3 regions of the Lysinibacillus sp. NPDC093190 genome follow, and region 2 is predicted to be linked to each of the others. Evidence: riboswitches for the same ligand, from Rfam matches in the RefSeq annotation. Region 2 holds a riboswitch; each other region holds the start of a gene.

Region 1 (10,962 bases), on a different contig from region 2:
TTGGGTCTACCATTCCCTCAAAATTGGTTATTAATCGGGTCAAATTTTGATGTAGTGAAGAAATGAGAATCTTCAGGAGCAATAAAAAGTTGCTCTATGTCCATTCTATTTTCTTAAAAATATAAATAATCTGAAAACATCATTTCCATTTCTGGTAATCTATATTATAATTATGGTAAATGATATTCTAGGAGGGGTATTTTGGTAAAATTTAAAAAGTTAGGTATCATACTAACATCTACTGCATTTTCTGTTAGTGTACTTTCGCCAATGGCACAAGCTTCGGCAAACGTAAAAGAACCGCAAGAGAGAGTTGCAATTCAAGTTTCTTCAACAGAAACAAAAGTAACAAAAAGTATGCTTATTAAGCAATTGAATACAATATTCCCAGACAAGTTCAATTTTGTAACAGAGAATGATTTCGATATGGGACAAGGGCATTACTATAATGATGATAAAACGGTACGCTATGAATTAGGCTTCCATAAGAAAGTCAATGGCAAAGATGTTTATGGTGGTTTTACTTTTAAAGGCGACGATTTAGCATTAGAAAGCTTCCACTATCAACCTGCCAATATGGCGGATGCAATTTATCCTGCTAAATATTCAAAGGCTGAGGCAAAAAAAGTTGCCGAAGACTTCCTGAAGAAAATGCCTAATACTGCCAATTACAAGCTTCGTGAAGATTTAGGGAATGATGATTTTAGTTTCAGTAGACCGATATCTGAACCAATTTCGTATTCATTCGCTTATTCGCCAACTCATAATGGTGTGCCATTTAGTGATGAGAGTATGTATATTGAAGTTCTAGCAAATGGTGAAGTTGTGAGTATGTATCGTAATACTGAGTCAACTAGTAAAGCAACATTTGACAGCTTAGAACAGAAAAAGAATGAGGCAGACATACTTGCACAGATTCGTGAAAACTTGTCAGTAGAGTTACGTTATTTAATTGACTATAACTACCGAACAGATGAAGCAATTGCTAAGCTTGTGTACATGCCGACAAGCTTCATGGGTGTAAATGCTTTAAATGGGCAATGGCAAACAACAAATGGTTTTACTTCACAAGTACCAAAGACAAAAGGTGTAGAAAAACTTTCAGCACAACCGCTTGAGCCTAGAAAGAAAAATATGACATTAGCTGAAGTTGAAGATTTAGCAAAGTCTCTCTTAAAAGTTGATTCAGACAAAGTAAAGCTGCGAATTGAATCGATTGATGAAGGAGAAAATGAAAATGGCGAGCCAATTTATTCAGTACATTACATGTACGAGTATAGAGATGGTGGAACAGGTACCAGATTTGAAGTGAACAAAGCAACAGGCGAGATTACAGACTACTGGGATATAAGCAGAGAATTTTCAGAGACAAATGATAAAGTAGAGCCAATCTCAAAAGATGCTGCGTTAGAAAAGGCAATAGGCTACTTAAAAGAGTGGGCTCCGTCATATCTTCATAACTATTCAAAACCATTAGAAGATGCAATATATGATAAGCGTAGTGAGCAATATTACTTCTCGTTCCCACGTATAGTTAATGGCATTGCTGTAATGGGGGATGGAATTTCTGTTAATATCAGTGCGGATGGGAAATTACGTGGTTTAAATGTAAATAATCACAAGATTGATAATTGGCCGTCTGTAAATAAGGTTGTTTCTGCTGATAAAGCAAAAGCAATGTATAGCAATGGGTTAAAATTGAATCTACAGTATTCAAAACAGGATGAAGAGGATAAAAACCACTATGATTTAGTATACTCTCCAGTTTATAACGGAAGCTTGTTCAATCAGATTGATGCAACAACTGGCGAATGGCTACTGAAAGCGAATGATACTAAAGAAAAACCAGCCATCTCACATCCAACAGCTGGTGAAGAACTAACTTATTTACTACGCCAAAATGTGTTAGATGTTAAAGACCCAGCAAACTTTAATGCTGATACAGCTATAACAAAAGGAGAAGCTTTGAAAATTTTAGTTAAATCATTATCATATGGATATTCTGATTTTGGTCCTTATGGTAGAGAAAATGAGAAGCAATCCTTCAATAATATTGACAAAAAGCATCCATTTTATGGAACCGTTGAACAAGCTGTACGAATGGGTATGTTACAACCGGCGGATCAATTTGCAGTAGATGCAACATTGACTCGTCAAGAGCTTGCAGAATGGTTAGTACGTGTACTGGATTTGGAAAAAGTAGCGAAACATGGTGACATTTATAAGTTAAACTTCACTGATGCAGGCTCGATTGATCCAGCGTATGCAGGCTATGTTGCTTTAGTAAGCGCAATGGGATTAATGGATGCACAGCAAAATAAATTTAATGCTACTGAGAAAGTGACATATGCAGAGTTAGCTGTTTCAACAGTTCGTTTAGCAAAAGCTATTAACGAAAATAACAACGGTCGTAATTACTGGTAATCGAAAATGAAAAGAGTATCTCCTATTAGTTGGGGATACTCTTTTTTGTTTGTAGGCGATTTGGGAAATAATATTTGAAGAAAGGAGTGTCAAGATGAGAATGAAATTAGTATTAGTTGTTTCGTTAATGACAGTAGGACTCTATGGTTGTAATAAGAAAAGTGCAAGACGTCACTGCCAATGCTCCGACTAACAAAATGCTGGACAGCAGGTGGGTGATACTGCCACTGAACAAATAACATTTAATTTTTTGGAGTTTTCATTGGCTGTTGATTATTCTGCAACTGAGTCTTATGAGGTGGAATATGAAAATAAAAAATCTGGCTTAGAGGCGAAGTTAAAGGATGAACGTAAAAATAAAAGCTTAAAGGTGATGCTATACAAGATTAGAACCATTGTTCAAGCAACTGACATTACTCCAAACGCTGAGGTAATAGATCAGATAATATTAGTATTTAATATTGCTGAAGACTTCCATTCGATTGAGGTTGAAGTGGAGTTTGCTGGCTCTTTTAATTTCGCTAGATTATCGTCTTCCATGTAAGGGCACGAATAAATGAGCCAACATTGTACTTTAGGAGATTACAGTAAAACAAAAGGTTTGCTGTTTAGAAGCTTATATGTTATTATTATCTCGAATTAAAGATAATCGAATTCGAAGTAAATGAAAAGAGGGAGTCGTATGAAGGAAGACAATCGTAATTTAAAAGCTTTTACGGTATTGTTCCGGGCGTATCAAACGATTCAGGATGCAACAAAGAGAGATTTACTTCAATACGAATTAAATCAAACCGAATTTTCGGTACTTGAGTTTTTATATCACCATGGTGAGCAGCCAATTCAAGTGATCGGAAAGAAAATTTTAATCGCAAGTAGTAGTATTACGTATGTTATTGATAGGCTCGAACAAAAAGGTTTTGTGTATCGACGTTCTTGCCCGAAGGATCGTCGTGTGACATATGTTTTATTAACATATGAAGGACAGACATTAATGGAAGAAATATTTCCAAAGCATGAACAAAAAATTAACGAGATTTTTGAAGTATTAGATCAACAGGAGATGGACACAATGATTCTGTCTCTGAAAAAGGTTGGTTTGAACGCAGTTAATAAATAAAAAATTTTACGCAATTATCTCGAATTCGAGATAATTAGGAGGAACAGAAAATGAATCATTTAAAAGGAATTCACCACGTTACTGCTATTACAAGTAGTGCTGAAGAGAATTATAAATTTTTTACTTATGTGTTAGGGATGCGATTAGTGAAAAAAACGGTTAATCAGGATGATATCCAAACATACCATTTATTCTTTGCAGATGATAAAGGTAGCGCTGGTACCGATATGACGTTTTTCGATTTCCCAAATATTCCAAAAGGTGTGCATGGAACAAATGAAATTTCCAAAACCTCATTCCGCGTACCAACAGATGCGGCATTGGACTATTGGGTAAAACGTTTCGATCAATTAAATGTTAAACATACAGGTATTAAAGAGCAGTTTGGCAAGAAAACTTTATCTTTCGTCGATTTTGACGATCAGCAATATCAACTTATTTCTGATGAAAACAATACAGGTGTTGCATCAGGAACTCCATGGCAAGATGGACCGATTCCTCTTGAATATGCAATTACAGGCCTAGGTCCGGTTTTTGTGAGAGTTGCTGAATTTAAATATTTCAAAGAGATGCTAGAAAAAGTGATGCTCTTTACAGAAATTACGGAAGAAGGGGATTTCCACCTATTTGAGGTTGGTGAAGGTGGAAACGGTGCACAAATCGTTGTAGAACTTAACACAGTTTTACCAGTAGCTCGTCAAGGCTTCGGTACAGTACATCATGCTGCATTCCGCGTAGAGGATCGAGCAGTACTAAATGAATGGACTGAACGATTTGAAAGCTTTGGCTTCCATACTTCTGGTTACGTAAATCGTCATTTCTTTGAATCACTTTATGCACGAGTAGCACCACAAATTTTATTTGAGCTAGCTACTGATGGCCCAGGATTTATGGGAGATGAGCCTTATGAAACTTTAGGTGAAAAATTATCGTTGCCACCATTTTTAGAGCCAAAGCGTGCACAAATTGAAAAGCTTGTTCGCCCTATTGACACTGTAAGAAGTACGATTACGTTCGATAAAGAATATGAGTAATACCTTTCATTCCATTCAGCAGAGATACACAAGCCTCTGTTGAATGGAAATTACATACTCTTAACAGAAAAATGATTGGAGGTCAGTTAGATGGAATTTTCAAAACTAATAGATAAGCGTCGTTCTGCGAATAATTTTATTGAGGGCATCAAGATGAGCGAAGAAGATATACGTCCCATTTTGGAGGATGTTAAGCTTGCTCCATCAGCCTTTAACTTACAACATGCCAATTACATCGTTGTATTAGATGAAGAAAAAAAAGAACAAGTAAGAGAGGCGGCGTACGGGCAGTATAAAGTGCACTCTGCCTCAGCAGTTATACTTGTTTTAGGAGATAAAGAAGCCTATAAAAACACCGCTAACCTTAATCAAGGGATGGTAGACTTAGGCATTATTAATGCTTGTGAGTTAGAAAATATTGTCGATGAAAATACTAAATTTTATGAAGAACTTGGCGAGGAGTTTAAGAAGGAGGAAGCTATTCGTAACGCTTCACTTTCAGCTATGTTATTTATGCTGGCAGCTAAAAATCGTGGATGGGATACATGTCCAATGATCGGCTTTGATCAACAACAAATGAGAGCACTTTTTAACGTGCCAGAAACACATGAAATTGCACTAATGATTACTATAGGTAAAGAAAAAGAAACTAGTCGTCGCTTGCGTGGTTACCGTAAACCAGTTGAGGAATTTGCATCCTACTATTAGGGCGGTATAAAATAAAACTGTTTACAAATAATAAAATTAATGCACATTTAGGAGGAAATATTGTGAAAGTAGTAGCAATCGTAGGTAGTATCCGTAAAGAATCTTATAATATGCAATTAGCGAAATTTGTTCAAAAGCGTTATGCAGAGAAAATTGATCTTGAAATATTAAGCTTAAATGATTTACCAATGTATAATCAAGATATCGAAAATGAAGCACCACAATCTGTACTTGATTTTAAAGCAAAAGTAAAAGCGGCAGATGCAGTACTATGGTTAACACCAGAATATAATGGTACAGTGCCAGGTGTTATGGTTAACGCCATTGATTGGTTATCTCGCGTTGATAAAGTAATGATTGGCAAGCCATCATTCATGATGGGAGCATCAATGGGTAACTTAGGTACTGTTAAAGCACAATTACATTTACGAGATATTTTATTCTCACCTGGAGTAAATTCACCATTACTTAGTGGTAATGATGTTTATATTGGAGCAGTACACACTAAATTTGATACAGAAGGCAATTTAACAGATGAGGGTACTATCAAATTCCTAGATGTAGTTATTGATAACTTCTTAAACTGGGTGAAAAAATACGTTTAACTTTTTTCAGCAAATGTCTTTTGTAGCGAAAGCGAAGCGTCAGCTACAGAAGTCTCCCACCTCTATAGGTGGTGAGATGAATGCGGGTTTAATTTACTTTTTCAGTGGTTGTCCAAACACCTGCTGAAATAGAGGAACTCAGTCTAAGAACGCCACGTCCTGTGGCAACGACTGAGTGACCAACATCATGTGCCTCTGGCGGATGTCACGGAATCATCCTTTGTGCAAGCACAAAAGCCGATTCCGGACGTAATTATGCCGAGGCATAATTGATAAATAAAAAAATGTCCCATAAGTGTGCAATATACTTATGGGACATTTTTTTATTTGTTGGATTTAAGATAGAGGTTAATACCCCGACACTCCTGCAGAAAAACTAGTTAGTCAACTGAATCGACAGAAAGAACAGGAGAGCGCCCAGTCGGAACGGAAATCAACCACATGTTATGATGATGACCCTTTATTTAATCGGAATTATTTTTAACACCTTTTGAAGGCGGTGTGCAAAAATACCCGCAAATACAGCTAAAATAATATCCTTTGGTAAAGGAGGCATCATCCAAAGCCATGCTATCTTATAAGTGAAAGCATCAGGAGCACTAGCCCATAGCTTGTAGGCAAAGTACATCCAATTTGTGCCTAGTAAATAATTAATAGCTGTTGCAACTAATGCTGCAACTACATAGCTTTTCTTCGTTCCACTGCGTTCTACAATAAGCCCAGCGACAAATGCAGCTATAATAAATGAGACAATAAAACCAAATGTAGGACTTATAATTTGTCCAAAGCCTCCATTGAATCGTGAAAATACAGGTGCACCTGCTAAACCAATACACATATAAACAGTACAAGCGAGTGCCCCTTTTCTACTACCAAGAATAAGCCCTGCTAAAATAGCAAAAAATGTTTGTAATGTGATAGGTACTCCACCAACCATCATGAAAGGTACAATGGACGTAATATTAGCCCCTATCATCATCAATGTTGAAAATAGTCCAATGTATGCAAGATCGACTGTTCTTAATTTGTGATGCGTGTGTTCCGCAACTGTTGTCATTATTTCACCCCTAAAAAGTAATGTTGATAATATTAGTGTAAAAAAATAATGATTTTGTGTCAACTTAATTATCATCAAAGGTTAACGTAAAAGTATTTTCCTACTTAACTTGATAAATAATGGTTAGTTATAGACTAACTATTAAAATATATGATAGAATCGTCATAATTTTAAATATTCGATGCTAATGGTGTGACATCTTGTACAATGTGTCACTTAAAAGGGAAGTTGGTGCAAATCCGACGCTGTCCCGCAACTGTAAAGAGGAGTTCTATGATGATTTAGCCACTGTTCTAGAATGGGAAGGCAATCATAGTAACGTTGATTCGAAGCCAGGAGACCTGCCAATTAGTAATTCCTGTAATGCCCACGAGGATGAAAGCAATTACGGACAATAGTAGAAGGAAATCATTCTGGTGTTGTTTAATCAAGGGTATTTCTATGCGCATTTGCATAGAATACCCTTTTTGTTTCATTTATTTAGTGATTAGGAGTTTATAAACAGATGAATAAAAAATTTATACTACTATCAATGACTCTTTTTCTAGTACTTATCATTTCAATGACAATTGCGATTATGGTTGGATCGGTTTCTGTTACGCCACTTTATGTATGGAAGGTCATCCTTTCTAAAATCCCAATTATACAAAATTCAATCGAAGAAGATTGGAGTCGCTCACAGGAAATTATCATTTGGCAAATCCGAGCTCCGCGTGTATTACTCGCTGCTATTGTAGGAGCAGGTTTGGCAATTGCTGGAGCAGCTATTCAAGCACTTGTTCGTAATTCAATTGCAGAGCCATATATTTTAGGGATTTCCTCTGGAGCGACGGTTGGTGCTACAGCCGTCATCATTTTAGGTGCTTTTTCATTTCTAGGCGTTTATGCTCTTTCTGTATCTGCATTTTTAGGTTCTCTCACGGCAATGGGGTTAGTTTTTTTCTTATCACGTGTTGGAGGTAGGATTTCCGTCTTTCGGCTTTTACTTTCAGGGATGGCGGTGTCTTTTATTTTATCTGCTATTTCAAACTTTATATTAATGATGTCGAAGCAAGAAGGTGGAATGAAGGCGGTCATGTTTTGGATGCTAGGAAGCCTAGCTGGTGCTAAGTGGAGTAATCTTTTAATTCCTACAATTATTTTTATTGTAGTATTTGCCTTGTTATGGCTCCACTATCGAAGCTTAAATTTATTACTCCTTGGGGAAGAAGCAGCAGTCACATTAGGGGTTAACTTACAACAATTCCGTATACAGCTTATTTTATTAGTTTCATTATTAACGGGTGTGATTGTTGCTGTAAGTGGCTCAATCGGATTTGTCGGCTTAATCATTCCACATATTGTACGGCTAATTGTAGGTTCAAACCATAAATATGTCATACCGATTAGCGCATTATTAGGAGGGATTTTCTTAGTTTGGGCAGATGCACTTGCTCGAATTTTAATTGCCCCTGAGGAAATGCCAATTGGAATTATCACAGCTTTTTGCGGAGGTCCATTTTTCATTTGGCTGCTACGTAGTAACAATTATTCATTCGGTGAAGGAGATTAAAGCATATGACAATAGAAGCGAAACAAGTATCATTCTCCATTTCTGATGAACGTATATTACATGAAGTAAGTATTCGAATAAAGGACAAGCAATTTGTTGGTCTAATCGGTCCTAATGGTAGTGGGAAGTCAACGCTATTAAAGAATATGTATCGTTTATTAAAACCAGAAAGTGGAACAGTATTATTAAATGAACAGGATATTTTAAAGCAACCGAGTAAAAGCATTGCTCGAAATTTAGCAGTTGTGAGTCAAGAAACACCAGTCTTATTCGATTTTACAGTACATGATTTAGTGAGTATGGGGAGAACACCCCATAAAAAACTATTGGAGCTTGATCAAGAACGAGATTTTCAAATTGTAAAAGATGCACTGAACCAAACAGGTATCGCTCATTTAGAGAAACGTAGTTTTAGCTCTCTTTCGGGTGGAGAAAAAAAGCGTGTGATGGTTGCTCGTGCCCTCGCTCAGCAAGCGCAGGTGTTGATTTTAGATGAGCCAACAAATCATCTAGATATTCAGCATCAATTACAGCTTATGGATTTAATCCAAACCTTACATTTAACAGTTGTTGCTGCATTACATGATTTAAACATTGCAGCTATGTATTGCGATCAAATTTATGTTTTACAGCAAGGTCGAATTGTTTGTTTTGGAACACCAGAAGAAGTACTTACACCGGCATTATTACAAGATGTATTTGGTGTTTATGCCGATATTCAAACACATCCACTTACAGGTAAACCATATTTAATGTATATCCCAGAGCAATTCGCGAAGCAAGCTTTAGAAACTACATGATTGATATATATTGAAATAAATTTTTTAAATAAATGCATCTAGAGAATTATAGTGATATGCCAGAAGATACACGCTAAGCGAAGTGGTTGATTGGAGTGGAGACTGGGCGACTCCTTGGGGATCAGCAATAGAGGAACGAAGGCTAAAACCATCACATCCTGTTTAATGCCTTCGTGACCAACATCGGTGCTGCTGTCGCTTCGCTTTCGCGCAAAAAACATCTGTTGGCCCGAGAACCTGCAGCGTAGCGGATGTTTTCTGTGCGAAAGCGTAGTGCTAACGTAGCGGCAGCAACAAAAGCGGCTCATCGGACGCCCCCGGGAAGCTTTGCTCTGTGCGAAAACGAAGCGGCAGCGACAAATGTTTTATCTGCGCGAAAGCGAAGCGACAAAGTGCCCAGTCGAAACGGAAATCAACCCCTCGTTTTGCCGAAGAGCTGTACTTTATTTAATAGACACCTATAGTTATAAAATAAAGTTTCAACGAAAAAGTAAAATCAAACCAAATCAAACCAAACCAAACCAAACCAAACCAAACCAAATCAAATCAAATCAAATCAAGATACTGCTTTTAAGCCTGCCACACCAATAATAATGGCGATGATACTAATAATTCGAGTCAGGTTTTTAGATTCACCGAAGAATATAATATTCACAAGAACAGCACCAACTGTACCAATACCAACCCAAACTACATAGGCAATGCTTAGCTGTAAATAGTTAAAGGATGCGTATAAAAGCACAAAGGACATTCCGAAGCCGCCTATATATATTAATAAATTACGTATATTTTTTTCCTGACTATAAAAGCGTAAACCTACAACACCGATAATTTCTGAAATTGCAGCTAATAAAACAAGTAACCAACCCATTATGCACTAGCTCCTTTCTTTTCATCATGATCTCTTGAAGGGTTATCAGCTAAATTAAGACCAATAACACCCAGTACTAAAATAAACATGAAAATGCCTTTAATAGCATTAAACTCGCCTTCAAAAATAAAAATGTCCATTAATGTAGTACCAATTGTACCTACCCCAGCAAAAGTCGCATAAACGGTGCCTGTAGGTAAGTTCTCACAAGCTTTCGATAAGAAATGGAAATCGATCGCAATTAGAGACACAATAATAATCCAATGCCACCAAGCATTTGCAACATTAAAGCCAAATATCCAAAACAATTCAAACAAACTAGTTAATCCAACATAAATCCAATCTTTTTGCATAGTTAATTTCCTTCCTATTATGACTGACGTTCAGTCATTTTTGATGTAAAAGAGAACGTCACTTAGGCGTGACGTAAACCGAGTGCATGATGTAAAAAGTCGATTAGCTCAAGCTTTTGAAGTCTAATTGATTCTTCTTCACTGTCGTCATACAAATAAATTTGTTCAGCGGCAGATTCTACTAGACCGATTATAAGTTTAGAAGAACGTGTAGTATTTAGAGAAGCACGTATCGTTCCTTGTTGTTGAGCTTCATATAAGAAATTATTCATCCATTCATAATAGGGAGCATATATATTTTCCCATTCTTTCATATGCTCAGTTTGTGTAATACCGGCATAGATAAGTGCAAATACATCTCGATATTCCTCTGTTAGAGAAAAAATTATATCTATTACTTTTTCAAGTTGCTTTGCAAAAGGCTCCTGTTTTGTAATACCA
Region 2 (10,962 bases):
ATAGAAGAACATGACGTGAATTAAACCACTCTTTGGATCTTTTAATAGCTTGTTTTGGCCAAGTACATTAACCATAAGATATCGAACTCGTTCTTTAACACTTTCATCAAACTCAACCTTTTTCCCCAATTGCACAAATTTATAGCGTGTTTTTAACAGATAGAAGAACAATCCTACTGCATAAAGCACAACCACGACTGTTAGAACAATGTTTGCAATTACTAATGGACTCATGGTTGGTCCCCCCTTTAGTTTGTCGTAAGTTTCTCTCTTTGTGATAAATTTGCTAGCTCATACGTAAATGTACGTCATTCCATCATTATATTCCTATTCTAATAAATGAGTGAGCATTCAGTCAACATAAAACGGAAATATTTCTGATAATTTTATATTCTTACATTTTACAAGAAAAAAAGCCACCCTGAATTTTAAAGAGCGTGCTAAAACACTAAAGAAATTTATTTATATATATTATAAATTTATCTTCTTTTGTTGTATTTAGATACTCAAAAAAGCCGATTTGCATCATGTTAAGGTGGCAAATCGACTTTTTCAGTTTGAGATGATATTTGTTAAAAGCTATCCCACGTATATAGGTTGATTGGAGTGGAGACTGGGCGACTCCTTGGGGATTAGCCATAGAGGAACGAAGGCTAAAACCATCACATCCTGTGATAACGCCTTCGTGACCAACATCGTGTTGGCCCGAGACCCTGGAGCGAGCAGCGCGAGTGAAGCGGCTCATCGGACGCCCCCAGGAAGCTTTGCTCTGTGCGAAAACGAAGCGGCAGCAACAAATGTTTTATCTGTGCGAAAGCGAAGCGGCAGCAACAAATGTTTTATCTGTGCGAAAGCGAAGCGGCAGCAACAAAGCGCTCAGTCGGAACGGAAATCAACCCCACGTTTTGCTAACGAGCGTAATTTGTCTATAAATTACAGGCTATTTTTTAAAGACATTGCCGCTTCGAATATATTCGATATCCGCGACATTCAATCTAAAATTAACAACACGTGCAGCTGCAAATAGATAATCAGATAGACGGTTTAAATATTTTTGTACAATTGTCGGTACGTCTTCGATTTCCTTCATAAGCGTTACCATCTGACGCTCTGCTCGACGTGCTACTGTGCGACCTATGTGTAAAGTTGCAGCTGCCGGAGCACCACCTGGTAAAATAAAGCGCTGTAATGGTGGCGCTTCATCTGACAATGCATCAATACGCGTTTCCAACACTTCAATTGGCTGCTCTGTCAGCTTATAATGACGCTCCTTCATGACGTTAGCGAGGTCACCGCCTGCATCGAAAAGCTCATGCTGAATCGTTTCTAAATCAATTAGAATATCCTTGAATAGCTCACGATCTAATTCACTGACAGCCTTACCAATAAAAGAATTTAATTCATCAATGGCCCCATATGTCTCTACGCGTAAGCTATCTTTATCAACACGTTCACCGATAAGACTTGTTTTCCCTGTATCGCCTGTTTTCGTGTAAAGCTTCATTTCTCTCATCTCCTTGAATTCTTTTTATAATTTTTTATCGCCTGCACAGTTGTTTCAAAAACACCTTTACCGATAATCTTACCTACATCAGTAACGGGACCACCGTACAGCATTTCTTCCCCTTTTTGTGTCGCTGCAATCAATAAACTATCTGTAGCTGTACTAGTCGCAATCGTACCACTAAGTTCATCACGAATATTTTCTGATTGCAATGCCTTTGTTTTCGCCTCGGTAGCCGTCATCATTGCTTGAAAAAACGCTTCTTCTGATAAACAACCATTAACAATGACCCACGTATTTATAGTACCAATATGTGGTTCATCTTGTCTTTCATGTGCACGAGACACATCAACAGCATTGCCAACTCCAGCCGTAACGGCAACTAGGACGCTGCCAAAGGAAGCTTTAAATTCATTAATAGCTACTAGATTTGTTGGGACAGCTGTTAACATGACGACGGTGCTTGTAGATAAAAAATGCTCCTTTAGTAAAAATTCAGCGACCTCTCTCTTTACATCATTAATAACATAATCTATTGGTACAGAGCGATTTAGCAGACAATCATACCAACCGATACCCGGATTATGGACAGCTGAGGACACTATTTTTAAAGGAAACTCTGATTGAAGCTGAATGTAACGATCCGTAATAGTGAAATTTTCTTTTTTAATGACAGCACGTTGCTGATGTTCAACTGAGGCTGGCATCATGGTAATTTGAGGCTTTGGGATTTCTGGATGTGCATAAGTTGCAACTCGGGCATGATAGACGTCTTCGATTTGCGAAGCGATTAATACTTCATGTGGCGCCCCCAATGCCCGCATCCGTCCTTCCTCCATTAGTAATAATTCATCACAATAGAGAGAAGCTAAATTCATATCATGCAGCACCATAATAACGGTTAAACCACGTTCAATTGCTTCCTTTCGCACCATATCTAAAATTTGACGTTGATGTGCAATATCAAGATGGTTCGTTGGCTCGTCTAGCAGCAATATTTCCGCTGTTTGTGCAAGAGCTTGAGCTACAAAAACTCTCTGTTGTTCACCGCCCGACAAAAATTCCATCGGTGTCTGTTCATAGCGTTTCACACCTGTTTGCAGCATCGCCTGTTGCACTGCTTGTTCATCACGATCAGTCCAGCTTGAAAAGAAGCCCGTTTGATGTGGATAACGTCCAAGTGATACTGCCTCCCGTACACTGTTTGAAAAGGCATTAGCATGTAATTGTGGTAGCACCGCCATTTTTTTTGCTAATGCACGAGCATTGTAAGAGCTAATATTTTTACCATCTACTAATATAGTGCCTGCAGTTGCTGGTAGTATGCCACTTATTACTTTTAACAGAGTGGATTTCCCGCTACCATTCGGCCCTAAAATCCCTAGTATTTTTCCTTTTTCAACGGAAAAACTAATATCATGGACGATCGGTACATCTTCATAGCCACCAGAAAGATGTTCAACAACAATCATGCCCGTACCCCCTTGCCTCTACGTTGCTTATAAAAAATATAGGAAAAAACGGGCGCCCCAATAAATGCAGTAATGACACCGATCGGTAGCTCTCTTGGTATAATAATTGTTCGTGCTATTAAATCACAAATAATCAGCAAAGTTGCTCCATTTAAAAATGATAATGGCAATAAATGACGATGATCGGAACCCCAAACCATTCTCGTCATATGAGGAACAACTAAACCGACAAAGCCAATCGTTCCAGAAACCGCTACCGCAGCTCCTGTCAACATTGATCCACCCACTAAAATAATATATTTACTACGCTTAACATTGACACCTAAGTGCTTCGCGCGTTCTTCTCCATATAACAGAACATTTAACTCGCGTCTTTGTGTCCAAAGCATAATTGAGCCAATTATTACAAACGGGATAATCATCTGAACGTATGGCCAACCACGCATCGATACTGAACCGAGCAGCCATCCGATAACTTGGCGTAGCTCCTCACCAGACAATGCAATCATTAATGAAATCAGGGAACCTAGAAATGAACTAAATATTACCCCTGTTAAAATAAGAGTTTCCATTTTTAGTGAACGGTCTACTATTCTAGCAAAACCCATAACAGCTACCATCGTTAATATGGCACCAATCATACTAAAGATTGGCAATGTATAATGGCCGACTACAGGTATTGATATACTAAAGAAAATCGTCATAACTGCGCCAACTGATGCACCAGAGGAAACACCTAACGTATAAGGGTCAGCCAAAGGATTTTTTAATAAGCCTTGAAAAGCTGCCCCTGCTATAGCAAGTGATGCCCCTACAAGCCCTGCCAGTAGGACTCGAGGTAAACGAATTTTCCACAAAATATTGGCAGCTGTTTCATCAGCCGCCTTATTCCACACTACTTCTAGTGGAATATGAACTGAGCCTATCGCTACTCCACACCAGATGCTAATGATTAAAAGCGTAATAGCTGAACCATAGGCTACAATTGTTTTACTCATTTAAACGCCTCTGGGTAGACGGCCTTTGCTAATTCCTCCAGACCATCTGCTAAACGAGGACCTTGACGACTTGTCGTATTTTCATCCACTTGTACTATAGCTTTATTTTTCACAGCAGTAATTGTCTCAAAGCCTGGACGTTGTGGAATTTTCGTTAAAATATCAGGTACATAATTATATGCCACAACAATGACATCTGGATTTTTCGCGATAATTTGTTCAGCATCAATTTGATACCAGTCATTTGTATCTGCTGCCACATTTTCGGCATGAATCATTTCTAGCATCTCATTCATAAATGTACCTTTACCAGCTGTATAAATCTGTGGCTCATCAGACGATTCCACTAAGACTTTCTTTGGCTCAGCACCCTCAAGTTTTGTTTCAACTTCTTCAACTTTTGTCTTCATGTTTGCGACTATTTTTTTAGCCTCTTCTAGTTTTCCTGTTGCACGACCAAGCTGTTCAATCGTTGTGTAAGTTTCATTAAAGTTTTTTGCATCCGCTACAACAAATACTTTCACACCTGCAGCCTCAAGCTGTTCAATTGCTCCTTTTGAATAACTCATACCCGATGCATGCGCAAGAACGATATCTGGCGATAAAGCAATAATTCGTTCAATATTATAATCCATACCGCCAACCTTTTCTTTTTTACTAGCCTCTGGTGGATAATCGTCATTATCTGTTACACCAACTATTTCATCATTTAAGCCAAGGCTAAATAAAATTTCTGTGTTACTTGGAATGAGAGAGACAATTTTTTTAGGAGGTGCTTCTAGCGTAATATCCTTGCCAGTAGCATCCTTTATCGTCATTGGGAATGTTGCTTGATCTACTTTTGCAGTCTCTTGTTGCTCAGAAGATGATGGCTTTTCATTTGTTGCCTCTTTTGTATTACATGCAGCAAGCAAGCCAATAGCTAAAAATGCTGATAATCCTATTTTCCAAATTTTCTTCATGTGAATCCCCCTTAGTCTATTAGTGCATATAGTTTTTATCGCTTTGTTTTTCTGATTTATCGATACATTTTAGTTTTTTATCGCCTAACATTGTGAGTTTATCGCCCAACTTTGTGGATTTATCGCCCACTGTTTCAAATTTATCGACATTCATCTTCCAAAACAAATACCCCTCATCATAAAACAATGAGGGGGTCAAATTTGCACAAAAAACATATACAAAATCCACCATCCTATCCTCGTAGGCTACAACGTGTTTTCTATAAAGGCAGGTCTCCTGGCTCGTGCTCCATACGCTTTTTCAAGCCTTCCCGAAAATTTCAGTGGCGTAGATTGAAAAAACTCACACATACAGTGGCGGGACCGCATCGGAATTACACCGATTTCCCTTTTCACTTTACTTAAGTAAAGAACCTTTATAATATTCAGTTGATTGTATTATACATGAAAATGAAAGAAGTCGCCTCCATTCGAGACGACTCCTAAACAAATCAATTATGTCCGGCATACTGAAAGAAGTTAGACTATATATGAAAAATACTGTACCGTTTTCATCGGTGCACCCATTTCTCGTAACGCCCATGTGTGCTCTAAATAAATATCTGCTAGCTTCTCATATTTGCCGCCGAATCTTTGTGCCCATTCGACTGCTACAACACTTTCATATATATGTGCCATTTTCTCTGCAACCTTTTTTGCCTCAAACGTTTTCGTTGCATCATCTAAACGGCTAAATGTTTGCAAAGTTGAATCTAGTTTTGCTAATTGCTCCGCTACAATTTCGACTAATGGACTGTCAGCTAATTTTTCTAGGCGCTCCTCCATGACACGAACAAACAATTCATGCGCATGAAACTTATCAACTAAACGAATGAGCTCTAAAGCTAAAATATTAGCAGTTCCCTCCCATACAGTAAGCACCTGTGCATCTCTTAATAGCCGTGGTGTAACAAAATCTTCAATATAGCCGTTTCCGCCATGTAATTCAATGGCTTCACTAGCATAATGCACAGCTTGCTCTGCCGTTTCTTTTTTCATAATAGCAATATACAAGCGATTTAAAATAATTTCCTCTTCATTCCCCTGTCCACTAGTTACTTTATCGTACAGCTGAATAAGATCAAAAACTGTGGCAACTTCTACATGAAGCTTGGCAGCTAATTTCCCTAGTGTATCCTGAATCATAGGGTATTGCGTTAAAGGCTTACCAAACGCATGACGATTTGTCACATAATGTTTCGCCTCTAAATATCCGCGGCGCATAATACCGATAGAAGCAACCGCATTGCAAATTCTTGATAAATTAAGTGCCTCCAGCATATAATAAATTCCTTTATTCGGATCACCTACGACATAAGCTAGCGCTCCATCAAATTCAACCTCACCAGAAGGTACTGCTCTAACACCAAGCTTATCCTTTAAACGCCGAATGCGCAGGTTATTAACTGTGCCATCCTCATTTCGCCATGGAACTGCAAACAATGTTAAGCCTTTTGAGCCTGCCTGAGCCCCTTCCATGCGTGCCAATACCATGGTTACTCCACACATTCCCGCGTTAGATGCAAAATATTTCTCCCCATATAAACGATATTGATTGCCGTCCTTTCTTGCCTCTACAACATTCGCCCCAACATCAGAGCCACCTTGACGCTCCGTTAAAAATGTCGCCCCCTCATATAGCTCGGTATCTCCAGTTGCACAAACATGCGGTAAAAAGTGTTCCTTCACCTCATCACTCGCATAATGATCAAGGAGATAAGCAGCTGCCATTGTTAAAGTAACAGGACAATAAAAGCCTGGCTCAGCATGTGATAGTATATAGCCTTGAGCAAAGCTATAAACATAGTTGCCCTTTCTACCTAATTGCGGAATATCCTTATGAACATAGCCAACAATGCCGGTATTGTACGTTTCTTCAATTGTTTTTTTATAGCCATCATTGACCCAAACTTCTGACACTTCTTCACCATAGGCATTATACCTTTGTAATCGAGGTTCACCCTCTCTATCCGTATGTTTGGCTCTCACATCAATATCTCCAGCACAAAGCTCACCGAAATCTGTTAGCTCACGTGTTGCATATTCCACAAACTCTTTATCTAGCATCATTTCTAAAACTTTATGAAGTGTATCATTATCTTTAAAAAAGTTTGTTGTTTTCATTTCTTCCTGCTGTAAAACCTTCATACTATCTCACCTCTTGCCCCTTCAAGGATTGTTTTAGTATTTTGCCCGATGCATTTCGTGGTAGCGCTTCCACACGTTCAAAGATGCGTGGAATTTTATATTTAGCAAGATGCTCCTCCAAATAAGCTTTAAGTTCGTCCTCGCCAATTTCTGTTTTAGCGGCATAAACGGCCTTCACCGTTTCTCCCCACTCCGGATGTGGAACACCGATTACAGCCACTTCAAATATCCCCTCATAGCTCAACATACTATCTTCAATTTCTTTCGGGTAAATATTCACACCGCCTGAAAAAATAACATCCTTTTTGCGATCCACAATCCAAATATAGCCGTCCTCATCTATGCGAGCCAAGTCACCTGTTTTCAGCCAGCCATCTATAAATGCAGCCTTTGTTGCACTATCATCCTTATAATAGCCCAGCATATTACCCTCACCGGACAACACAATTTCTCCTACTTCACCAACACTGACATCTTCTCCATTGTCGTTGATAATACGCAGCTCCGCCCCAAGTGGTGCACGACGACCAACGCTCCCCGCCTTCGTTGCATGCTCTTCGCCAAACAATATTGAACCGTTTGGACCAGCCTCTGTTAAGCCATAAACACAAGTTAAATTTTCTGTTCTAAAAGCTTTTTGTAAATGGCGGACTTCGTTTTGTGATAACGGCGCTCCACCATAAGCCCACCATTTCATCGATGATAAATCAGTTGTTTGCAATCTTGGCATTTGAGCGGTTAACAAATACGCGACAGGTGCGCCGAAGAAATGCGTTGTCCGTTCCTGCTCGATTGAATCTATCAATAAATCAGGCGTAAATGTTGGCGTTAGCACATTTGTTGAGCCTACAAGTACTCCTGCCATTAAAAATAAATGTAATGGGGCTGAATGCGTCAACGGCATCATAAGAAGAATCCGACTTTCTGGCTTTACTTCCATTTCTACTGCAATCATTTGCGCTACAGTTAAAATATTGCGATAGCTAAACAATACTCCCTTTGGTTTTCCCGTTGTACCCGAGGTATATAAAATAGTTGAAACATCATCTTCATTCAACTGGCAATCAATTGTTTGAATGCTCGCATGTTGAATAAGTGTTTCATAGTTTAGCCAACCAGCCTTCTCTTGACCTGTTTTGATTTTTAAAGGAACAACCGTGATATTTTCGACTGCTGCAAAAATTGCCTCATGTACTAGAATAGCTTTAGTATCAGCATGCTGTGCTACATATTCGACCTCTTGCAGCGTAAATTTCGCATTTACTGGAACGACAATAGCTCTCCAATACGCTGAATAGCAAAATAGCTAACAACAAACTCTACAACATTTGGCATAAAAATGATTACTTTATCGCCTTGCCGCACACCCTGCTCTACTAAAGCATGACTAAAACGTGTCACTTGCTCATCTAAATCACGATAAGTCACCCGTCTCCCCTGACAAACAACAGCTTCACTCATAGGGTACTTTCGCGCATTACGTGCTAACAAATTCGAACTATTCATTGTCCATCTCTCCCTTTAAAGTCGCTAATTTTTCTGTAAATATGCCTTGTAATTGCAGTAATTCACTCTTCATTTGTGCAAGCTCTGCTATTTTGCTATCAATCTCTTGAATTTTTTGCTCCCCATATTCGACCGTACGCTCCAACTGCTGAATGCCCGTGCGATCAAAATCAAACAGCAACACCATCTCCTTAATCTCCTCAAGTGAAAACCCGTAACGCTTTCCTCGGAAAATAAGCTTAAGCTTCGCTAATTCTTTTTTTGAAAAGGTTCGCTGATTAGTAGATGATCGATTAGGATTAAGCAGCCCAAGCTCCTCATAATAGCGAATTGTCCGTGTTGAAACATTAAATTGCTTAGCCACTTCTTGAATCGTCCTCAACATCATCTCCCCTTCCCGTTTTTCCTCAGTATATCATTGACGCTAACGTAAACTTCAACAAGATTTCCGAATTTTGAAGAAAATTATCGAACTAAAGAGATGAATTGGGATATTTCGGAGTGCTGTTCGTCAGTTTGGCTGGTCTATCCGTCGGTTCGTCTGTTCCTTCCGTCGCTCTGGAGGGGCTTTCCGTCACTTCGATGGACCTATCCGTCGCCTCCGCTTCTATCCGTCGGTTCGTCTGTTTTTTCCGTCGCTCTGGCGGGGCTTTCCGTCGCTTTGACTGCTCTATCCGTCGCTTCAGCGGTTCTATCCATCAAGTCCTTATATTGTGTAAAATTCTATAAAAAGTTTTTCAACCCTGACTTTAGTTTTGTCAAATTGTCCAGCTTATGTTGGAATTCGCCGCTAAAAGTGTGAATTGCGCCGCTAACCAAAGGAGGAACGCCGCTAAAACCCGAAATTCCGCCGCTAAGCACAAGACCAAGTCCATTTCAACATAAAAAGCCCCCGGCACATTGTTGTGCCGGGGGCTAGGAAGACTATTATTACATTTTTTCCGGTGCAGATACGCCGATTAAGCGTAATGCGTTGGCAATTGTTGTACGCACAGCAGTAATAAGCGCTAAGCGAGCTTCTGTTTGCTCTTTATTTGAAGCATCTAACACTTTTTCAGCGTTATAGAAGCTGTGGAATGCAGCTGCTGTTTCTTGAATATAGTTGGCGATACGGTGTGGTGTACGGTGTTTCGCAGCATCTGCTACCACTTTCGGGAAGTCGCCCACTTTTTTCAGTAAATCAATTTCTTTTTCAGCAGTTAACAGAGTTAAATGATCTGTTGTTGCAGCAAATCCTTGCTCATTCGCTGAGCGTAAAATAGAAGAAATACGTGCATGTGCATATTGTGCATAATACACTGGGTTTTCATTTGATTGAGATACGGCAAGGTCAAGGTCAAAGTCCATGTGAGAATCGCCCGCAGTTTTCACGAAGAAATAACGAACTGCATCTAAGCCAACCTCTTCTACAAGCTCACGCATTGTAACAGCGTTCCCTGTGCGTTTAGACATTTTGAATTTCTCACCGTTTTTATAAAGCTGAACCATTTGGATAATTTCTACTTCAAGTGTATCACGGTCGTAGCCAAGTGCTTGAATAGCAGCCTTCATACGTGGGATATAACCGTGGTGGTCAGCTCCCCAAATATTAATTAATTTATCGAAGCCACGTACAATTTTATCCTCATGGTATGCGATATCTGGAGTTAAATATGTGAAAGAGCCATCATTTTTAATTAACACGCGGTCTTTATCGTCGCCAAATGTTGTCGAACGGAACCAAGTAGCACCGTCTTCTTCAAATACATGACCATTGGCTTTCAGTTTATCTAACGCTACTTCAATTTTGCCGTTTTCATACAGAGAAGTTTCTGAATACCACACATCAAAGTTTACACGGAAGTTTGCAAGGTCTGTTTTTAACTTGTCTAATTCTAACGCTAAACCATGTTGACGGAAGAATGCAAAACGTTCTTCTTCAGATTTTGATAAAATTGCATCGCTATGCTCTCCTGCTAGTTTACCAGCGATTTCAATAATATCTTGACCGTGGTAGCCATCCTCTGGCATCTCAGCATCCAACCCTAAAGCTTGCTTATAACGTGCTTCAAGTGAATAAGCTAAGTTATTAATTTGGTTACCTGCATCGTTAATGTAGTACTCACGAGATACATTGAAACCTGCCATATCTAGCACATTACATAATGAATCCCCTACAGAAGCTCCACGTGCGTGACCTAAATGAAGATCACCTGTTGGATTTGCAGATACGAATTCAACTTGAACTTTTTCTCCCGCCCCAGCATTAGAACGACCATAGTCAGCACTTTGCTCAAGCACTGCTTTTACTACACCTGCTAGGAAATCTTTACGAACAGTAATATTCATGAAAC
Region 3 (10,962 bases), on a different contig from region 2:
TATTTTTCGTTAAATTGCTTGCACATGCCGTTCATACGCTCCATTAGGATACCTGTAAATAAAAAGTACGGTAGCATAATGATTTTTTTGGCACCAAGCTTCACACAGCGCTCTATTCCTTCTTCTACACGTGGATCTGTGACACCCATAAATGCGCTTTCCACATACTGAACAGGGAGTTTTTCCCATAACAAACGTGTAATTTTATAAAAATCACCATTTGCATATGGATCACTGCCGCCTCGTGCAATTAATAAAACGGCTGTATCTTTATGTTCTTCTTCAGCACTAAAGCCGATTTCTGCTAAACGATCTTCTAAAATAGCAAATATTTCTTCATGGACACCGATTGTTTGACCATATGTGAACTTTATATTTGGATAATGCTCACCCGCATGTTCGATCTCTGCTGGAATATGTAGTTTGGAATGTCCAGCATGAAGAAGAATAATCGGAATAACATGTACCTCTGTAGCACCCTTCTCTACACAGTTCGTAATACCTTCTTCAATGTTTGGCGAAGCGAACTCTAAAAAACATGTTTCTACTAAAAAGCTATCATCAATACGAGGTGTCATTTGCTCGATAAACGTGCGTACCTCGTCATTCCCTGCTTCTAAACGGCTCCCGTGGCCGACAAATAAAATTGCTTTCATCTCATTACCCCTCACTAGTCGCCGCATGGAGCGGGCTCAACTTTTATTTTTGAAGACATATCCTGATACGTAAAATGTAGAATCTTTTTCACACGCTTGAAGTATTTAAACAAACGTTCATTTGGGTGCGCATTTGCTTTATATTCTTCGATAATGTCTGTGATAAGTGGTATGAGCTGATCAGGCTCTAACCCCTCAACAACTGGCTGGGCCGCATGTGCTGTACGACCAACCGGCTTGGCACCAATAAAAACATCAAATTTACTTTTACGATAAACAATTCCAATATCATCAAATACTGCTCGATAACACGCCATACCACAGCCGTTAAAGCCAATATTTAATGTTTTCGGTAACGACATACCACCAAGCTTTTCTTGAATCTCTTCAGCATATGGAATCGAATCAAACTTTTCTCCATAACAGAAGTCACAAGCCTTTAACGATAACACGTCACCAAGTGGTGCTAGTAAAAAGCCAACTTCACGAAGCTTTGCGGTAATCGTTTCAGGCTCAGACGTTGGAATTTTCAAATGAATTTGATGGTCTGGTGTATACTCCATCGTTCCTTCTTCACCAACTACTTCAGCTAACGTCATCATTTGTTGAGGACTAAAAAACTTATTAGCTACCCCAGGACTAACTGCTAATTCAAAAACAGATTCGATTTTTTGTTGAACAAGCTTAGGTGATACCTTCACAGCGCTCGTTCCCTTCACCATTACAAGAGCAGCTGTCGCCATTTCCAGTGATGATTTTCTAGGCTTTGGTTGTGGTGTTATGGCTAAACTGGGCTTAATACGATTGGCATTAGGATCGGTCGCAAAATCATTACGCGCTGCTCCTGTTTCTTGATTCATCGCCCATGGTTCATTTTCTTCCTTAAGTCGTTGATATGGTCGTAACGGCTGTTTTTCCTCACCAAGTGTATATTTACGCTGATAACCACGTGGCGTAATCATTTTATTGTCGTAGAAGAATGTTGTTGAATTCCCGATAATAACTGTTGTTAACATGCCGATATCATGTTCAAGCATTTCTGCTAAAGTAGTCATCGTAATTTCCTGACGGTCACGATACGCGCTCTTCACAAGTCCAACTGGCGTATCTGGGGAACGATATTCTAATAAAATCCGTTGTGCCTCAACGATTTGTCTCGTACGACGTCCACTTTTTGGGTTATAAAGAGCGATAACAAAATCCGCCATTGCTGCTGCTTCTACTCGTTTTGCAATTAAATTCCAAGGTGTTAAGTGGTCACTTAAACTAATGGTACAGGCGTCATGCATAATGGGAGCACCTAGTAAACTTGCACACGAATTAATAGCCGAAATACCTGGAACAATTTCTACCTCGATACCAGTTGCTTCCGTCCAACCTAGCTCGATTAATACCTCATACACTAATCCTGCCATTCCATAAACCCCTGCATCACCGCTGGAAATGACCGATACGATACTTCCAGCCTCTGCTTGACGCACCGCTTCCTGTGCACGTGAAACTTCCTCTGTCATACCAGTACTAATAATCGACTTTGCACTAACTAAATCCTGAATAAGTTCAACATAAGTTTTATAGCCTATGATCATATCACTTTGTTGTAGTGCCTCCACAGCACGAGTCGTAATATGTTTAAAGTCTCCAGGGCCAAAGCCAACTACGAAAATCTTACCTTTTTGCGCCATTTCGCTACCCCTCTTTCACCTTTTCAATGCCTTTAATGGCTGTTGTTTGTGCTGTACGCTGCAACGAACCTTCACGCAATGTAAAAACATGCTCATTATGTAACGCTTCATGATTTAAATCTTGTACGAGTGCCTTCCCATGCTCCGTTGTCGGCACACGGTACCAATTCCCCTGAGGATAAGCAATGACAACACAAGCATCCTTACACCTACCATTACAGCGGGTCCTTGTCGTATGTATTTCCTGATCAAGCGCTAGCAACTGTATTTCATCACGAATTGCCTGTGTAATATCTTCAGCATCTTTTTTCATACAGCTACTACCATTGCAAATAAAAAGATGTGTTTTCATCCCCTCTAAATTCCAAGTTGTCATAGTTGTTCTCCCCTCATTTGCTTTTAGGACAAAGAAAAACCTTTACTCTAGACGAAGAGTAAAGGTAGTAGAAGCCAAAGAAAAACGAATATATACAGGTACTCGCTCTCGCTTCAACTTCTCCCTCCGAAAAGTTTGCATGCATCATCACATAAGCAGGTTTCCTGACTTAAGCTTCTTTTTACTTTCGCGCCTTCCTAAGTTTTCACTAGTGGCATCCGCGATTTCATCAGCTATTACAGTAGCGGGGGCTGTATCGGATTTTCACCGATTTCCCTATTATCTTGAAAATATTCAAGCACTTATGGATGTTTTATATGAATTTATGATCTTTCATGTAATAGAAAACTGTTTCTATCATATCTTATTATTTAAAAAATTCAATATTTCTTTTTTAATTTGTGACATTTTTATTAATTTTTTATAGAAAAATATCACATTCGTTTTCAATTTATCCGAATTTTCGACATAGATCCTCAATTGAAAATTTTTTCACAAAAAGTATAGCATATATATGGAAAATCATGTTACACTTTGTCGTGAAATCTCACAACTTCATCTTTTTTCGGTGCGAATTGTTCATCATTTCGCTTAAAAGGGAAGCCGGTTCAAGTCCGGCGCGGTCCCGCCACTGTACTAGAGAGTTTTATAGATAATGTCACTGTCCAAAGGATGGGAAGGCCTATAAAACGTTGAACTAAAGCCAGGAGACCTGCCGAAAAATATGTGATCGTTTCAACCTACGAGGATGGGTGTGCGGCTTAGCAGATTAGAATTTTATTTACTTTTTTAGCTATGCACTTTTCCAAAGTTGGAGAAGTGTTTTTTTATTTTCGCATACTAATTCGAAAAATATTAATGTGAGGAGGAGAGATTTTTGAAATTCTCAGCTTGGAAGCTTAGTTATTTCTTATTGGCATTTTTATTCGTGCCAAATCGTGCATTTGCGATGCATATTATGGAGGGTTTTTTACCAATCGAATGGGCGATTTTTTGGTGGGTCATTTCGATTCCATTTATTATTTTAGGATTACGTTCTATTCGTAAAACCATTGATGAAAATCCTGAAACAAAAATGATATTAGGTCTATCGGGTGCCTTTGCCTTTGTGCTATCAGCCTTAAAAATCCCTTCTGTAACAGGGAGCTGCTCGCATCCAACTGGGGTTGGGCTCGGAACAGTTCTTTTTGGACCATTAGCGATGAGTGTTATCGGAACAATCGTATTATTATTCCAAGCTTTACTTTTAGCACATGGTGGGCTTACAACATTAGGTGCAAACACCTTTTCCATGGCAATTATGGGCCCTATTATCGCTTACTATGTATTTAAAGGCTCACAAAAAATAGGGTTATCCTTTTCCCTTGCAGTCTTTTTAGCAGCAATGCTTGGTGACTTAGGTACATATGTTGTCACTTCTGTACAATTAGCTCTTGCCTTCCCTTCTGAGGTCGGAGGCTTTATGGCTTCATTCACAAAATTTGCTGGTATTTTTGCGTTAACACAAATTCCTCTTGCTGTTAGTGAAGGAATTTTAACAGTGATCGTTATGAATTTCCTGAAAAAATACAATGTGAGTGAATTAAAAGCTCTACGTGTGTTCTCAACAAAGGAGGCACACTAAAATGAAAAAAAACTTACTGCTCTTAGCAGTTGTTGTGTTACTAGCGATCGTTCCCCTATTTATTCAAAAAGGTGCAGAATTCGAGGGGGCTGACGGCGAAGCGGAAGCAGCAATTAGTGAAATAGATGCAAACTACGAGCCATGGTTTGAAAGCTTATGGGAGCCACCAAGCGGTGAAATTGAAAGCTTATTATTCGCACTACAAGCTGCTATTGGCGCTGGATTTATTGGCTATTTCATCGGCTTAATGCGCGGCAAACATAAAGAGGGTTAAACGATGTTACTCATTGATAAGTATGCTTATTTGAATAAATTAGCGTCTGTTCATCCGCTAGAAAAAATGACGTTATCCCTTGGACTACTTATATTGTCGCTTATCATGAGAGATGAACGAATTTCACTCATTACATTTATTGTGATGAGTGTTTTTATCATTTTAGGCGCAAAAATTCCTACAAAATATTATGCAAAATTACTATTGCTACCTGGATTTTTTTTACTATCAAGTTTAGTGTCAATTTTAATTTCTATAGCACCAACAACTAGCACACTACCAACGCACATTTGGTCATTTTCACTTAATAGTTGGACGATTTTTATCGGCAGTGCGAGCCTCATGACAGCGCAACAGCTTTTTTTCATCGTCCTTGGCAGCATTAGCTGTTTGTATTTTTTAATTCTCACAACATCAGTCCAATCTATTTGTTACGTGCTACGACAATGGCGACTTCCAACTCTATTTGTAGAGCTAGTAGAACTAACGTATCGTTTTATTTTTATCTTTTTAAACAGTATGCAGAAAATCCATCTTGCCCAGCAGGCTCGTCTAGGATACAGCTCCCCTATGCAGTGGCTTCGTTCAGTATCAATGCTGATTGCTGCTTTATTTGTCGAGATGTTCCAACGCAGTCGTGAGCTAAACAATGCGATGGAAGCGCGTGGTGGCGAAACTGTCTATTGGCAAGATGATGTTATCTATAACACGAAAAATTGGGTAGGTATTGCTGCTATTTTTATACTCCTCATCATTTATGGAGGTTTTTTCTGATGACAGATTTGTACTTTGATTTAACACATTTATCCTACGCTTATGCAGATGGAACTCATGCCTTAACAGATATTTCACTTCAGATTCCAAAGGGGAAAAAAATCGCTTTACTTGGTCATAATGGAGCTGGAAAATCAACGTTATTCCAGCATTTAAATGGTATTTTGAAGCCTACTGCTGGAAGTATATCCTTTTGTGGTAAAGAACTGAACTATAGTAGAAAAACATTAAAAGAATTGCGTCAACAGGTTGGCATTGTTTTTCAGGATGCAGACAACCAGCTTTTTTCTGGCACAGTTAAGCAAGATATTGCATTTGGACCTTTGAATCTTGGCTGGACAACTGAAAAAATTGAAGAGAAAATTGCGTGGGCTGTCGCTCAAACCGAAGTCGAAGCATTGCTAGATAAACCGATACATTTTTTAAGTGTTGGACAGAAAAAACGTGTCGCGATGGCAGGAGTACTTGCAATGGAACCTTCCGTTTTATTATTAGATGAACCAACAGCTGGGCTAGATAATTATTATAGTGCACAAGTTTTACAGTATTTAGCTACGTTAGAGAACGGTGAACGAACAATTTTACTGGCTACGCATGATATTCCATTAGCCTATGGATGGGCAGATCAAATAATCGTGATGGAAGCCGGGAGAATTATTTATAATGGGGATCCAGTTGAAATGTTCTTCCAAGAGGATTTGCTTGAAAGAGCCCATCTTGAACGCCCATGGGTCTTCGAAATGGCCATTGCTTTACAAAACAAAAAACTATTTGAGAAAAACATCAAAATGCCTCGTTCTAAGGAAGATTTACACAGACTTATAGAACAGCTATAAGTCCATTTATCCGTAGTTGGAATTTTTAATTGTGGCCTCTTCTACTCAATCTCGCAAATCGAGTAGGAATGGCAACCGTTGTCTTGAAGGATGTGAATTTTACTTTAGTGATCTTGGGGGGGATTCTATCTGCTTTCTACAAATCTTTACGATAGGTAAAACATAATGGTAAAATATAGAATGGGATTTTTGAAAAATATATCCTCATTTACGAAACTTTTCTATCACTCATTCGTAATAGTATAGATGTCACAAATATTTGGAACACTCAAGGAGGGAAAACAGTTGAAAAACTGGTCAAAAAAATCAATCGCTTTAGTAGCGTCTGCAGCACTAATGGTTCCTGCTACATCTGCCTTTGCTGAAGCACCTCAAAAAACAGCAAAGAACCAAGAGTTAGTGAAAGTAGCTAGCAATAAGGAACAAACATTCAAGAATCAAAATGACTGGATTAGTCAGGATACTATTATTGTCAAACATTCAGGTCTTGATAAGAATGTGCACAAAAAAATTGGCTCAAAAGTGATCCGATCTATTCCTTCACTAGGTTACGATGTTATCCAACTTAACAAAGGAACAAATTTAGAAAAAGCAGTTTCATATTATGCTAAGCAAAAAGGGGTTAAACGTGTATCCCCAAGCTACGTGTATCATTCCTTTGGCACTGAAGTAGATCCAAAGAAACAGGATATGTATCATTTGAATCTTCTTCAAATTGATAAAGCACTAGAATTAGCAGGTAACAACGAGGTAAAAGTAGCAGTTATCGATGGTGGCGTGGATTTTAAACATCCAGATTTAAAATCTCAAGTGCTACCACCATATAATGCTGCAGCACCTGCCAATACTTCTTATCCTAGTGAGCATGGAACACATGTAGCAGGAATTGTTGGAGCGGCAAAAGATAATGGGATTGGAGGACATGGGATTAATCCAAATGCCAAGCTTCTTCCAATTGATGTATTCAACGGAAAAGATGGTGCTAGTGATTTCGCCATTGCACAAGGAATCCTTTACGCTATTGAGCAAGGCGCCGATGTTATCAATATGAGTCTTGGCGGCTATGGTGAATCTCCATTAATGGAGGAAGCCGTTCAGAAAGCGATTGATAATGGAATTACCATTGTAGCTGCTGCTGGAAATGAATCGACAGATAATTACTCCTTCCCTGCTTCATTCGAAGGCGTTATAAGTGTAGGTTCTACGAATGATAGAAACAAACTATCAAGCTATTCAAACTACGGCCCATCGGTTGATCTAGTAGCTCCAGGCGAAGATATATATAGTTCAGTTTATGATGAGAAAAAAGGATCCTCCTTTGTAAAATTTAGCGGAACATCGATGGCCTCTCCTGTTGTTGCAGGTGTGGCATCCCTATTAAAATCAAAATATCCAGATTTAAAGCCTTATGAAATAGAAGCTATTCTCGAAATGTCAGCAAAGGATTTAGGTGACAAGGGCTATGATCTTACATATGGACATGGCCTTGTAGATCCTGTGAAAGCATTACAGTTTAATATTAAAAATCTACCAAAACAGTATTCTGAAACAAAAGAAGAGCGCTTGAAAAACGCAAAAGTCCTTAAAAAGGATACATTAAATACTGAAAAAGGTGAATTCAAGTTACCGGACGAAAAGAAATGGTACAAGGTTGATCTAGACGCAAATGAATATGCTCAACTGACATTAAAAGGTGCAAACAAATACGATTATGCATTTGATTTATACTTCTACCCTGAAGGCCATAACGAAGAAGTAAAACCAATTAACGTCAATGATGTTCGCGTAGGCAAGCAAGAAGGATACCTATATGAAGCAGATCAAAAGGGAACCCTTCTTGTTGGAGTTAAGGATCATAATGGTAGCTATAGCTCAAAGGGCGAATCTAACTACATTTTCACAGCTCAAACTACTAAAAAATTACCAATTGATTCTTTAGATATGGAACATATGGAGAAGATTGAAAAATTCCCATTCAGTACAGCAGGGAAAAACTATACCCTACTTTCTGAAGATCATCTAGGTGACCAAGATTATTTTACATTTTCAGTGAATGAACCAACGACATTGAAATTTGATTTGACTGGTATTCCAGGTGTTACAGCATCCATGGAGCTTTATCGAAAAGAAGACTTAGTTAATGTACCAACAGAGGAAGACGATGCTGAAGGTTTAAATGAGGCATATCCAATCCGAACATCTTATGGAACGGATAAAGGCGATGGAGTAAACTTGGTTGTCGATGCTGTGCCAGATGAAGAGTATGTAATAAGCGTATCTAATAAAAACAGTAGCAATTTTTCACTTGAAATGTTCTTTAGCGGCGGTATTGATACTGAGCAAACTGTTAGTGAATCAATCATTCCTTACACATTAAAAGGTGAAGTCGTTACCCTTCCTAAAGACGAAGACGGTCTTCCATTAAATGAAGGAATGCTAGAAAACAACATACAAAAGGATATTTTACCTTTAACTGAATATAAAACAAAAAAACGTAATCAACTAAATGATTTCATGAATATATTCATGAATCCAGATGCTATGGGACAACCTGAAGACGTTGGCCAAATTATGGACCAAGCGATTCGTTTTGATATTGGTCAAGATCAAAAAGCATACTTCCAAACTGAAGATGATGAAGATTACTTCACATTTACAGCTAAAGAAGATGCCGTATATGGTTTCCAAATTCAAAAAGGTATGAACCAGTCACCAGCTGGTACTATATTTGAATATGATGAGGAAACAAATGGATTAATCCCAGTTTCTTCATTAAGTAATGATATGGGGTTACTCAGTCTACTTCTTGGATCAACAAGTGATCCAAACGATGCTAAGACAATTGCATTGAAAAAGGACAAAACCTATGTAGTAAAAGTAATGAATCTTGGTGACCGTTCCGCTGAACCATACACACTTAAAACAAGTAAAATGGCAGCAATTCCAGAAGACGATAATAGAAATAATAACACACCAATAGCTGCAAAAACGATTAAACCTGGTATCGCTTATAAAGATCATCTCATTTATCAAGATGATACTGATTTCTACTACTATAAACAAAAGGGCAACGATGAAGTCATGAGTCTTCTTATTTCTTCTGAACCATATACAAAAGAACAGCTAGATCAATTACCTAAAGAACTTCAAAATGACTTAAAGTTTTCAGGCTCCATTATTGAAGATACTAATGGTAATATGGAAATTGATCCAGAAGAATTGGCAACAGAAATTCCATTTGGCCAAGCTGAAGACCTCCTTCAAATGCTACTCGGTCTTGGAGGGACAACAGATGTAAATACTTCTTTTAAAGCAAAAAAAGATCACGGATATTTTATTGTTCTTAACGGAAGCAATGTTGGACAAGTATCAATCCAACCATATACTTTAACTTTGTTTGATCATAAAAGAGTAGATGAAGATGCTGATTCCAAATTAGTTAATGGTATACCGACAAAACCAACTATTCTTACGAAAAAAGACGATAAATGGGTAGCTACTCAATATCTAAATGCTGGTGTTCCATTTGGTGATAAAGACTATTTTGAATTTAAAAACGACAGCAAACGCGATGTGTTCTTCTCTCTTCAAACAGAAAAAGCACTAGATGGCGTCATCCGTATTATTGATGCAAAAGGAAAAACAGTAGAAACTTTAGATCTTTACGGTGCTGGAGATGATGAAGTAGGAACAGTCGAACTGGATAAAGGAACTTACTATATTGAAGTAAGTGAATATTACGGCAAAGCTAGTACTCAACCATATACACTAGAAATAAAATAAGATATACCCTTGGACTGAAAAAACGAACTTAGTAGAAGAATAAACTTTTCGGTTGAAGGTAGTGTAATAGCGGCACGATTTAAGTTTTCAAAAAAATGAAGGATTATCCCCTAGATGATGAAAAATCTAGGGGATTTTTTTGTACATTAATTCACCATAACGAGGGGTTTATTTCCCGTTCCGATTAGGTGCTTTTTCTGGGGCGTGTGATTCTTTTCCCCTACTGGCTCTCATCTATGATGCTGATTCCTAAGGAGTCGCCCTGTCTTCCCTCCAATCATCTTATAATAATGGCATGTTAGAGATGATCTATCCTTCCTCTTATTCGACCTAATTTAACTTGGTTTTTCCTCTAAATATTCGGCCACTTTTTGCACAATATGCTTCCAATTTAATTCCACTCTTGCGAATGCTTGGAGATGTTCGCATGTATATGCCAATATAACTTCCTGTTTTGCTACTTGCTGCAATGTCCGTCCAACACTTTGCCAATCATGTGTCGGATGAATTGTCCCGTAGCGTTGATTGTGGGTAATATCCGCAGCCCCATCTACATCAGTCGTAACGATATAACAACCATTTTTTGCAGCCTCAGCAAAGACATGAGCATAGCATTCTACTAAGGAGGTAAGGCAAAAAATTTTAGCCTTTCTATACTCCTCCTCCAATTGCACCTTATCATAAATCGGTCCCATAATAGTGACCTGTGCCGCAAATGGGTTTCCATCAAGTACGTTCAACAGTTCCTGTCTAAACGCCTCTGACATTGGACCTACTAACCGAAATTCCCAATCTGAAAGTTGTGCTGCTAAAAATGCTTTTACTGCTAAAAGAATTTGTTTTTCAGGAGCATCTAAACGACCAACCGTTAGTATTCTATTTTCTTTCTCGTTAAATAAAACTGGCTCTGTTTGAAACAGCTCATAAAAACCGTTAGGAATACGTTTAATATCT

Evidence for each region. A riboswitch is a leader RNA that binds a small molecule or an ion and turns the genes downstream of it on or off. The one in region 2 is predicted to bind cobalamin.
Region 1: another riboswitch for cobalamin. It lies ahead of ACQKOF_RS23050 (FecCD family ABC transporter permease); the one in region 2 lies ahead of ACQKOF_RS07970 (hypothetical protein).
Region 3: another riboswitch for cobalamin. It lies ahead of ACQKOF_RS17420 ((2Fe-2S) ferredoxin domain-containing protein); the one in region 2 lies ahead of ACQKOF_RS07970 (hypothetical protein).

The regions. Positions count from the first base shown of each region.
Region 1 is NZ_JBNNVG010000043.1:17,686-28,647, forward strand. It holds gene ACQKOF_RS23010 (glycosyl hydrolase family 18 protein) at 1-66, shown strand, start outside; gene ACQKOF_RS23015 (YcdB/YcdC domain-containing protein) at 202-2,424, shown strand; gene ACQKOF_RS23020 (YusW family protein) at 2,687-2,968, shown strand; gene ACQKOF_RS23025 (MarR family winged helix-turn-helix transcriptional regulator) at 3,107-3,541, shown strand; gene ACQKOF_RS23030 (ring-cleaving dioxygenase) at 3,592-4,575, shown strand; gene ACQKOF_RS23035 (nitroreductase family protein) at 4,666-5,283, shown strand; gene ACQKOF_RS23040 (NADPH-dependent FMN reductase) at 5,346-5,888, shown strand; gene ACQKOF_RS23045 (biotin transporter BioY) at 6,349-6,945, opposite strand; cobalamin riboswitch at 7,117-7,309, shown strand; gene ACQKOF_RS23050 (FecCD family ABC transporter permease) at 7,451-8,497, shown strand; gene ACQKOF_RS23055 (heme ABC transporter ATP-binding protein) at 8,503-9,297, shown strand; gene ACQKOF_RS23060 (DMT family transporter) at 9,854-10,168, opposite strand; gene ACQKOF_RS23065 (DMT family transporter) at 10,168-10,521, opposite strand; gene ACQKOF_RS23070 (TetR family transcriptional regulator) at 10,584-10,962, opposite strand, start outside.
Region 2 is NZ_JBNNVG010000007.1:82,882-93,843, forward strand. It holds gene ACQKOF_RS07945 ((Fe-S)-binding protein) at 1-234, opposite strand, end outside; gene ACQKOF_RS07950 (cob(I)yrinic acid a,c-diamide adenosyltransferase) at 941-1,504, opposite strand; gene ACQKOF_RS07955 (adenosylcobinamide amidohydrolase) at 1,510-2,976, opposite strand; gene ACQKOF_RS07960 (FecCD family ABC transporter permease) at 2,973-3,974, opposite strand; gene ACQKOF_RS07965 (ABC transporter substrate-binding protein) at 3,971-4,936, opposite strand; gene ACQKOF_RS07970 (hypothetical protein) at 4,956-5,168, opposite strand; cobalamin riboswitch at 5,187-5,369, opposite strand; gene ACQKOF_RS07975 (acyl-CoA dehydrogenase family protein) at 5,456-7,123, opposite strand; partial or broken gene ACQKOF_RS07980 (class I adenylate-forming enzyme family protein) at 7,125-8,629, opposite strand; gene ACQKOF_RS07985 (MerR family transcriptional regulator) at 8,622-9,011, opposite strand; gene argS (arginine--tRNA ligase) at 9,560-10,962, opposite strand, start outside.
Region 3 is NZ_JBNNVG010000023.1:47,243-58,204, forward strand. It holds gene ACQKOF_RS17410 (sirohydrochlorin chelatase) at 1-656, opposite strand, end outside; gene cobJ (precorrin-3B C(17)-methyltransferase) at 671-2,341, opposite strand; gene ACQKOF_RS17420 ((2Fe-2S) ferredoxin domain-containing protein) at 2,346-2,717, opposite strand; cobalamin riboswitch at 2,854-3,038, opposite strand; cobalamin riboswitch at 3,267-3,451, shown strand; gene ACQKOF_RS17425 (energy-coupling factor ABC transporter permease) at 3,595-4,341, shown strand; gene ACQKOF_RS17430 (energy-coupling factor ABC transporter substrate-binding protein) at 4,343-4,615, shown strand; gene cbiQ (cobalt ECF transporter T component CbiQ) at 4,619-5,389, shown strand; gene ACQKOF_RS17440 (energy-coupling factor ABC transporter ATP-binding protein) at 5,389-6,225, shown strand; gene ACQKOF_RS17445 (S8 family peptidase) at 6,511-10,008, shown strand; gene ACQKOF_RS17450 (glycosyltransferase family 4 protein) at 10,344-10,962, opposite strand, start outside.